Regions from separate parts of the Phytohabitans sp. LZ39 genome, predicted to be linked through region 2. Evidence: riboswitches for the same ligand, from Rfam matches in the RefSeq annotation. Region 2 holds a riboswitch; each other region holds the start of a gene.
What was found. A riboswitch is a leader RNA that binds a small molecule or an ion and turns the genes downstream of it on or off. The one in region 2 is predicted to bind cyclic di-AMP.

Region 1 (3,200 bases), on a different contig from region 2:
TTGCATACATAGCAATGTCAGCATATATTCTTGGCCCATGGGAGCCGGACACGATCACGGAGCGGACGTCGCACGCGCGGGGGAGCGCCACCGCGGGCGGCTCTGGGCCGCGTTCGCCCTGCTCGCGGTCTTCATGGTGATCGAGGCGGTGGCCGCCCTGCTCACCGGCTCGCTGGCCCTGCTCTCCGACGCCGGCCACATGTTCACCGACGTGCTCGGCATCGGCATGGCGCTCGCGGCGATCTGGGCTGCGTCCGCCGCCGCGGCGCCCACCCGCGACGGCGCCACGGACGCGGCGCGGGCCGGCAGAGGGGCGTCCAAGGCGGCCGGCGACCCACAGCGCACATTCGGGCTGTATCGCCTGGAGGTCCTCGCCGCTCTCGCCAACGCCGTCCTGCTCTTCGGCGTGGCGATCTACGTGCTGGTCGAGGCCGTGCGCCGCTTCGGCGACCCGCCCGACGTGCCCGCCGGCCCGATGCTCGTCGTGGCGGTCGCCGGCCTCGTCGCCAACCTTGTGGCGTTCGGGCTGCTGCGTTCGGGCGCGCGGGAGAGCATCAACGTGCGCGGCGCCTACCTGGAGGTGCTCGGCGACCTGCTCGGCTCGGTGGGTGTGATCGTCGCCGCGGCCGTGATCGGGCTGACCGGCTGGGCGTACGCCGACCCGATCATCGCGGTGGCCGTCGGCCTGTTCATCCTCCCGCGCACGTGGCGGCTGGCCCGGGCGGCCGTACGCATCCTGGTGCAGGCCGCGCCGGAACACCTCGACGTGACCGCGGTGCAGCGGCGCCTCGCCGCCGTGCCCGGTGTGTGCGACGTGCACGACCTGCATGTGTGGACGCTGACGTCGGGCATGGACGTCGCTTCCGCGCACCTCACGCTGGAGGAGTCCGCGCAGGTGGGGCCGGTGTTGGTCGCGGCACGGGAGGCGCTGCACGACGACTTCGAGATCGGGCACGCCACCCTCCAGGTCGAGCCGCGACCCGGCGACTGCCACCCCACGACGTGGTGAAAGCGCCCCTGAGCAGGGCGTACTTGATTCGTCACCATCGGTACAACAGTGGGCACATCAATGGAAAGCCGCTATTCTCGGCTCCGGTCAACGCCCGGCGGCGCCCCCCGGCGCCGGTGTTGGCCGCCGCCGAGTCGCCCTCGGGCGAGCCGGGGAACCACCGATCCACTGGGGTGAATCCGCGACAGCGGTAGGGAGACTTCCGTCCCGAACCCGTCAGCTAACTCGGTAGGCGGCTGACTGGAAGGATGGTTGATGGGTCATGCCCGCAGCCGGGTCGGCCTCGTCGCGGTGCTTGTCACCGCGGCGTTCGCGCTGATCGGCTTACCAGCGGGGCCGGCGACCGCCGCACCCAACGACGACGAGGGCGGCACCGCTACCCTGCGCGAGCAGCTCGACGCGGCGAGCAAGGGCTTCGTCGCCGCGCAGAAGACTCTGGACACGTCCAAGAAGCGCCAGCGGGAGCTGACCACCCAACTGGCCCAATTGGAGCGTGACCTGGTCACCAAAACGGCCGTGATCGGCGAGGTGGCCAACGCGGCCTACCGCCGGGGCCGGCTCGGCCCGATCTCCGCGATGCTCAACAGCACCTCGCCGGAGGGCTTCGTCGACCGGGCCGCGGCGCTCGACACGGTGGCCGCCACCGAAGACAAGAAGCTCCGCGACCTGCTCGACACCAAAGACGAGGTGACCCGCGCCAAGCTCGCGATCGACAACGAGATCCGCGAGCAGCAGAAGCAGGTGCAGATCATGGCCGCCCGCAAGAAGCAGGCGGAGACCGCGTTGAAGAACGCCGGCGGCGGCGAGAACGCCAGCGGTCCCAGCGGGAGTGGCAGCGCCGCCAACGCGTCCGGGTTCTCCGGTGGGTCCGGCTGCTCGATCAGCCCCGACCCGACCTCCGGCAACGGGTGCATCACGCCCCGCCTGTGGCACGCGGTGCAGCAGGCCAAGGGAGCCGGCTTCAAGATCTTCGTCTCCTGCTACCGCAGCGGCGGGTCGGGTGAGCACCCGAAGGGTCGGGCCTGCGACTGGGGCGTCGACTCGGGCGACGTCTTCGGCGGCACGGCGTCCGGTTCGGCGAAGACGTACGGCAACAACCTGTCCAACTTCTTCATCAAGAACGCGAGCCGGCTGGGCGTGCTCTACGTGATCTGGTTCAAACAGATCTGGCTGCCCAGCAGTGGTTGGAAGTCGTACAGCGGCTGTTGCGGCCCCAGCGAGCTGCACACCAACCACGTGCATCTATCGGTCGTCGAGTAAGTGCGTTGACGGGCTCGACCAGGGGGTGACACGGTTGCCCCATGGTCGAGCCCACGCGCCATCCCGCATGACGTAGCACCGCCTGGCGCCTCTGCGCCCTGCGCGCCTGCACCGAGGGCGTGCTCCTCTACCCGGTCTACGCGCTGCTCTTCGCCGACGCCGGGCTCGGCACGGGGCAGATCTCCTCGCTGTTCGTGATCTGGTCGGTCGTCGGCTTCACGCTGGAGATACCGTCCGGAGCGTTGGCGGACGCGTACTCGCGCCGCCGGCTTGTCGCGATCGCCGCCGTCCTCCGGGCCATCGGCTTCGCACTGTGGACGTTCTTCCCCTCGTACGCCGCCTTCGCCGCCGGGTTCGTGCTGTGGGGCGCGTCGACCGCGATGACCTCCGGCAGCGTGGAGGCGCTCGTCTACGACGAGCTCGCCGCCGCGGACGCCACCGACCGCTACGTGCGCACGGCCGGGCTGGCGCAAACCACCGCTCTCGTGGCGGAGCTGGCCGCGATGGTGCTCGCCACGCCGGCGTTCCTGCTCGGCGGGTACCCGCTGGTCGGCCTGGCCAGCATCCTCGTCAGCCTGGCCGTCGTGCCGGTCGCGCTGTCCTTCCCCGAGGCGTCGCGGGTGGAGGAAACCGGCGGCAGCTACGCCAAGACGCTGCGAGCAGGTCTCGCCGAGGTGCGCGCCAACCGGACCGTGAGCCGGGCGGTCCTGCTCTACGCGGTGGTCACCGGCATGGGCGCGATCGACGAGTACCTGCCGATCCTCGCCCGCGAGATGGGCGCGGCCACCGCGTTCGTACCGCTGCTCTTCGTGCTGCCCGTCGCCGCGATGGCGGTCGCGAGCGCGCTGGCCGAGCGGTGGGCGCACCTCTCGGCGGCCCGGTTGGCGGCGATCGTGGCGGTCGGCGGGGTGCTGCTCGCGGCCGGCGCCAC
Region 2 (3,200 bases):
CGCGGTCCGGGGCTACGTCGCGCGCCGCGAGCGTCACCCGCTGGCCGTCGTCGGTCACCCGCGTCGCGCCGGCGCTGATCGTCGCGAAGACCTCGTCGGCGAAGGCCGCCGCCGCGTCGGCACTGTCCGCGCCGGAATACCTGGCCACCGCGCCGTACCAGGCCGCCGGGTCACTCACGCTCCCCGCCGGTCCACCAATGCTTCTCTGGTACGAGGCGAGAAGCGCCGCCCCGCCGCCGATGTTCGCCGCCGGGGTGGAACGCAGCGCCTCCTCGGACGCGCCGGTGATCGCCGCCGCCCGGTCGAGCGTTTGCAGCGCCTCGGGCGCCGGAGCCGGCACGCCGCCCGAGTCGACGTTTCGGGCTTGGCGGCTGTCGTCGCCGCGCGGGTCCTCGCCGTCGTGGTCGTGGTGGTTGCCACCCGGCAGCGACGTCACGTACGCGGCGTCGGTGAGGTGCATCGGGCCGTACCCGCCGCTGGTGCTGGGCGTGCCGGCGTTGGTGTCCCAGCGGGACTCCAGGTAGGACACGGCGAGCAGGACGCTCTCCGGCACGCCGTACTCCGCCGCGGCGGCCGCGTACTCCTGCTGCCTGGTGTCCTGCGGGCTGGACGCGAGGGTGGGGACGGCCGGCACCAGGGTCGCCGCGCCGACCACCGCTGTGGTGAGGGCGATGCGCGTTGTCAGGTTGGGCATGGAGAAACCCTGGCTGGGTCGAGTGGTTGTCGTCAATAGATTCCGCCGGATCTCGTGTCTACGTAAAAAACCTTCAGGCCCCTCGGCCGGGGGATTGTCCGTCTCGCCACGAATCTCCACAATCGAGCAATGTCGCGCAAGATGCACACGACGCGCCGGCTGGCGGTTGTCCTCTTCGGGCTCGCGAGCCTGCTCCTCGCCGCCTCCGCGCGGCCGTCGGCCGACCGCGAGCCGGCACTGTCGTTGCGGTACACGTTCGACGGCTGGTGGCTCGGCCCGGTCGCGGACGTTGACGGGCGGTACCCGCTGAACCCCCGCGGCACGCTGGCCTACACGCCACACGGCGCCGGGTGGGCGGCACGCTTCCCGCCGCGGTGCGTGGCGCCCGGCTGCCCCCGCGTGATCCTCGAAGGCCTGCCCGCGCCCGAGCTCAACCCGGGCACCCGTGGCGTGCGGTTCGGTGCCTCGGTGCTGATGGCGCCGGCGGACACGGGCGACGGCGCGAACGTTGTGCAGAAAGGGTTTTCGACCGGCGGCGTCACCCAGCTCAAGCTCCAGGTCGACGGTAAGGCGGGCCAGCCGAGCTGCGTGCTGGCGAGCAAGACCACGATCTACCGGGTGGTCGCGCCGGTGACGGTGGCCGACGGGCGGTGGCACGCGCTCGCCTGCGCCCGCTCCGGTCGCCTGCTGTCGATCGCCGTGGATGGCGTGCCACGCGCTGCGGTCACAGTGCCACCGAATGTGTCCATTGTGAATTCCGAGCCACTGCGAATCGGCGGAAAGAACGTGTCCTTCGACAACGACCAGTACGCCGGCCTGCTCGACGACGTGTTCCTAACCATTGACTGAGGCCGTTTCGATACACGCGGTGCTACCAACCGGTATACGGACCGAAGGGGTTGTCCACACGGCTTGCGCGGGTGATTGGGCCGCTCCTACCCTTGGGGATCGTTGAGCCGGCGGTCGGCCTCCCAGCCTGGGAGACCACGGCTCAGCCCGCCGAGTCGGACCAAGAAACGAGCCGGGGACCCAAGCACCTCGGGGTGAATCCGCGAAAGCGGTAGGGCGCGCTCTCCCGCCCGAACCCGTCAGCTAACCCGGTAGGCGGCCAGGGAGAAGGAGTAACGGCTCCGGTGGCACGCTATGCCGCGCGTCGCACCGTAATCACCGCTCTCGTCGCTGTCGCGACCGTGCTCTCCAGTGGCACCGTGGCGCACGCCGCGCCCACGCCGGCCGAGATCGAAAAGCAGATCGACGCTGCCTGGGTCAAGCTGGAGCCGCTGGCGGAAAAGCACAACGCGACCCGGCTCGACCTCCAGGCCAAGCGCCAGAAGGCCCAGGCGCTCGCCAAGAAGATCGCGCCACTCCAGCTCCAGATCGACCTCGCGATGCAGAAGGTCGGAGAGTTCGCGGCCGAGCAGTACAAGGGCGGCAACTTCTCGGCGCTCAACGCGGTCCTCACGACGGGTTCGCCCAGCACCTTCACCAACCAGCTCGAGATCCTCGACGTCTTCGCCCGCCGCTCGCAGGCCGACATCCAGGCGGTCGTCGACCTACGCGCGAAGTACGCGGAGCAGAAGGCACCGCTCGACCAGCTCGTCGGCCAGCTCACCGAGGAAGAGGCGCAGCTGGCGGCGAAGAAGAAGCAGATCGACGGCGAGATCGCCAAGCTGGAGAAGATGCGCCTCGAGGCGTACGGCGAGGGCGGCGGCATCGGCGAGCTCCGGCCGGCACCCTGCCCCGTCGAGTACGACGGCAGCGCCGGCACCAAGGCGGCCAAGTTCGCCTGCGCGCAGATCGGCAAGGGCTACGTCTTCGGTAACGAAGGCCCCGACACGTACGACTGCTCGGGCCTCACGATGAAGGCGTGGGCGGCCGCCGGCGTCGGGCTGCCACACAACGCGGCCCGCCAGCGCGGCACGGTCGACCCCATCAGCAGCAAGAGCGACCTGAAGGTCGGCGACCTCATCTTCTACTACCCAGACCTCCACCATGTCGGCATCTACGTTGGCGGCGGCTACATCGTCGACGCGTCCAAACCCGGCGTACCGATCAGGATGCGCACGATGAACGCCGCGCCGATCAACAGCTACGGCCGACCCGGATAAGCGTTACCCACCCCCGTGGCCGCGCCAGTCGCGTGTTCCCCCGTCACGCGACCGCACCGGCCAGTAAAGGAGACGCCCTCCCATCCATCCGGGATGGGAGGGCGTTTCTTGCTTGGGCCAGATTTCCCGGGCCGCGTCAGCTGCGGACCGCCGCTCCCGCCGGAGACCGCGCAGGCCGGCGGCTCGCAGGGCGAGCCGAGATCCCCGGCCTCCGCTGCCACGTCCGCGCTGCAAGACCAACAGCGGACGGGTGAGGCCGCGGGAGCAGCGGTCTGGACCACGACGGACGTCGCGGTAGCTCACATCTTTGTCTTGAAGTGGATCTTTTAGGTGGTCGTCGGCCAGGTGCGCCAGTTTTTCCAGGCCCGGCTCGGTGTGGGGCCGCGCTGGCCCTGGTA
Region 3 (3,200 bases), on a different contig from region 2:
CTGAGCGGCCGGTGTCCGAATAGGACACCGGCCGCTCGCCCGTCTATGCGGCCACCAGGGTGTCTTCCGGCTGCCACGAGCGGGCGGTGCGCACGTAGTAGGCCCACCAGCCGATCGAAGACCCGTATGCCGCGCGCAACTCGGCGGGGCTGGGCGGTGGGTTGCCATACACCGCGCGAGCGGCGTCTTCGAACTGGGGCATGTGGAGCGGCACGCCATCGGGGCGGCCGAGCACGCGCAACAACAGCGCGTGCGCGGTGAACGCGCCGACGCCCGGCAGGGCCAGCAGCGCCTTGCGAACGTCCTCATACGGCCCGGTGCGGAGCCACTCCTCGTCGAGCGAGGCCACCCCCTCGACCACCTCGCGCAGGCGGCGGGCGCGCAGCCGATTGCCCGCGAAGCGGACGAGATCGGCGTCGTCTCGCGCGGCGACCGTGGCGAGCGAAGGGAACGCGACGTGCTCCACCCCGTCGAGCGTCAGGGACGGCCCGAGCTCGGCGGCCACCCGGCGCTTGCGGGCCGCCGCATACCACTGGGTGCTCCGCTGGACGAGCGCGAAGTAGACCGCGCCCTCGGCGAGCGAGGAGAAGCGCACCTGGTGTAGCCCGTGCGCGGCGCGCAGCAGCCCGGCCATGGCCGGGTCGCGCCCGGCGACGTCGAGGAAGGCACCGAGGTCGTCGTCGAGGCCGAGCCACCGCCCGACGGCGCGATGCACCACCGCCCGCTCGGTGGGTAAGAGGTGGCGGTCGGCGTGGAGGGTGAGCACGACGCCCGGACCCTCGGAAGCAGGCCCGACGTCGGCGACCACCGCCTCGGAGCCGAGCAGGAACGCCTTGCGCACCCGGCCCCCGGAGATCACATGGCCACCGGCGCAGGGCGCGAAGCCGGCCAGGGCGCGCAGGGACAGGTCGAACGAGAACGGCTCGGTGGCCGCCAGAAAGACTTCGGTCATGCCTCGACGGTGAACCCGCGGTACGACACTTCCGGCCGGCCCGTCCTCCCGCCGATCAAGGACTTGTGCGCCGATCGAGGGCTGCCGACGGCGCGTCCGCGATGGACCCGCCGCAAGCCGCCCTCGATCGGCGCACTTGAAGATTTATCTGACTCTGCCGTAGCCGTACGGGGTCATCATGTCGACCGATGCCAGCTCGACGCTCTCGCCGGCCTGCGGCGCGTGGATCACCTTGCCGCTGCCCACGTAGATCGCGACGTGGCCGAGACCGTTGTAGAAGACGAGGTCGCCCGCCTGGAGGGAGCCGCGGCCGATGTGTGCCACCACGTCCCACTGCATCGCGGCGTTGTGCGGCAGCGACTTGCCGGCCGCTCGCCAGGCGGCGAGCGTGAGGCCCGAGCAGTCGTACCCGCTGGAGCTCTCGCCGGCCCAGACGTAGGGCGTGCCGATCGCGTTGTACGCGAACCGCACCGCCACGCCCGCCTTACCGGAGATCGAGGGGATCGACCCGGTGTAGCCGCCGCTGGAGGTGGTGGCCGAGCCGTACGCCTCCTCGCGCATCTTGTACAGCTTGTCGAGGTCGCCCTCGATCTTCTTCTTGCCGGCCGCGAGCTCCTTGAGCTGGGCGGTCTGCTTGGCCTGGGTGGCGTCGAGCGTCGCCTTCTGCTCGGTGAACCGGCGCTCGGCCTCGGTGAAACCCTCCAGCTGCCGCTTGCGGTCGCGGGCCAGCTGGTCGAGCATGCCGAGCCGGTCGGCGAGCGGCCCGCTGCCGTTCAGCAGGGCGCTCGCGGTGCCCACCTGGCCCGTCCGGTACGCCACCGAAGCCATCTGGCCCACCTCGGTGTCCGCCTTGGCGAGCTGGGCCTCCAGCGGGCCCATCTTGGCGCTGAGCGCCGTGGCGGCGGCCTTGGTCTGCTTGAGCTGCTCGTTGAGCTTGTTGTACGACTCGACGACCTTCTCCAGCTCGGTGGATGCCTTGTTGATCTGCTCCGTCAGCTCGCTCGGCGACGGCTCGGCCTGTGCGGCCGCTGCCGGCACGGTCAGCCCGATCCCGAGCCCGATCAGCACGAGGGCGTGGAGCAGCTTCCGCGCGGAAGACAAACGGTGAACCCTTCTTCCCCAACGCCGCCTACCGGGTGAGCGAGCTTGCGCGCGACCCATCAAACTCGGCAGCTTGCGCTAGCGGCGGCTCGCCGCGAGCGGCGAGGCGACGTGAGCTGACGGATTCGGGCGGGAAGATCGCCCTACCGGGTCCGCCGAGGGGCGGGCGGGCCGCGGATTCACCCCAGTGCATTCGGTGGGTCCCCAACTCGCTGACGGAGAGTAATCGTCGTGCGATTAGGCGGCACCGGACCGGCGTCACCCGGGGGAGTGACTGACTACCGGACCAGCGGCTCCAACCTAGCGTCGGGGCCGGGCGGGCGAAAGTGGCGGAAGGATGACTTGTGACGGACGCCCGCGAACGGGGCGAATGTCTGTGTCACTCTAAGTGATTAGGTCGTACACCCAGGTCGGTCGGCCAGACGGGTGAAGGGCGATTTGTCGGTCTACGCGTTGGGTGGGCGACGGCGCTGACAAATCGGATATGCGGGCCTGAAAGCCCCGCGATGCAGCTAGCCGACCGCTGCCAATCTGCCAGGTGGCTGATTGCACCCCTTCCCTCGACTAGATGGCATCTCGCACAATGGCAGCAGGGCCCTTGAGGTTGCTGAAGCGGCACTTGATCGCCAGACGGAACAGAGCGAGAAAGACGATCGGCACCTGGCTGCCACCAGGTGCCGATCTCAAGAACCACCACACCAGCCCGCCTCACGAGCCGTAGGAGGCATTGAAGTGCAGACTACTCGCTACCCCGCGCGGTCACCAGCAGCACAGCCCGTAACGCAAGCAGACGTAACGAGCCCGAAACCGCCTGCTCCGCTGTACCAACAGCCCGGCATCCTGGTTACCCGCGACTGGTTCATCGTCGGTGGGCGCCGGTTCCCGGTCGGCGAGCTCAGGCACCTGCACACGGCCCGAGGCCCAGCACATCAGCTCACCGTGCGGTCGGTGACGGTGACCGCGATCGTGCTGGCCGCCATCGGGATCACGCTCGGCATGACCACCGAGCTCAACCACCTGAGTGCACAGGCCTACCTGGCGCTCACGGCGGTGGCGTTCGTCCCATTCCTCGTGGCGACGATCGGCCACCGCCTGCGGCCGCGGGCCTACGAGCTGTGGGGCGAGTTTCGCGGGATGACGGTGCTGC

Region 1: another riboswitch for cyclic di-AMP. It lies ahead of AC5L36_RS43240 (coiled-coil domain-containing protein); the one in region 2 lies ahead of AC5L36_RS01000 (C40 family peptidase).
Region 3: another riboswitch for cyclic di-AMP. It lies ahead of AC5L36_RS30540 (C40 family peptidase); the one in region 2 lies ahead of AC5L36_RS01000 (C40 family peptidase).

What each region holds. Positions count from the first base shown of each region.
Region 1 covers NZ_JCADBM010000039.1:11,806-15,005, reverse strand. Annotated here, with positions in the region: gene AC5L36_RS43245 (cation diffusion facilitator family transporter) at 38-1,009, shown strand; cyclic di-AMP (ydaO/yuaA leader) riboswitch at 1,127-1,260, shown strand; gene AC5L36_RS43240 (coiled-coil domain-containing protein) at 1,265-2,269, shown strand; gene AC5L36_RS43235 (MFS transporter) at 2,389-3,200, shown strand, end outside.
Region 2 covers NZ_JCADBM010000001.1:213,549-216,748, reverse strand. Annotated here, with positions in the region: gene AC5L36_RS01010 (N-acetylmuramoyl-L-alanine amidase) at 1-694, opposite strand, end outside; gene AC5L36_RS01005 (LamG-like jellyroll fold domain-containing protein) at 824-1,543, shown strand; cyclic di-AMP (ydaO/yuaA leader) riboswitch at 1,682-1,817, shown strand; gene AC5L36_RS01000 (C40 family peptidase) at 1,828-2,802, shown strand; gene dcd (dCTP deaminase) at 3,129-3,200, opposite strand, start outside.
Region 3 covers NZ_JCADBM010000018.1:129,158-132,357, reverse strand. Annotated here, with positions in the region: gene AC5L36_RS30545 (DNA-3-methyladenine glycosylase family protein) at 44-952, opposite strand; gene AC5L36_RS30540 (C40 family peptidase) at 1,097-2,053, opposite strand; cyclic di-AMP (ydaO/yuaA leader) riboswitch at 2,165-2,257, opposite strand; gene AC5L36_RS30535 (DUF6232 family protein) at 2,786-3,200, shown strand, end outside.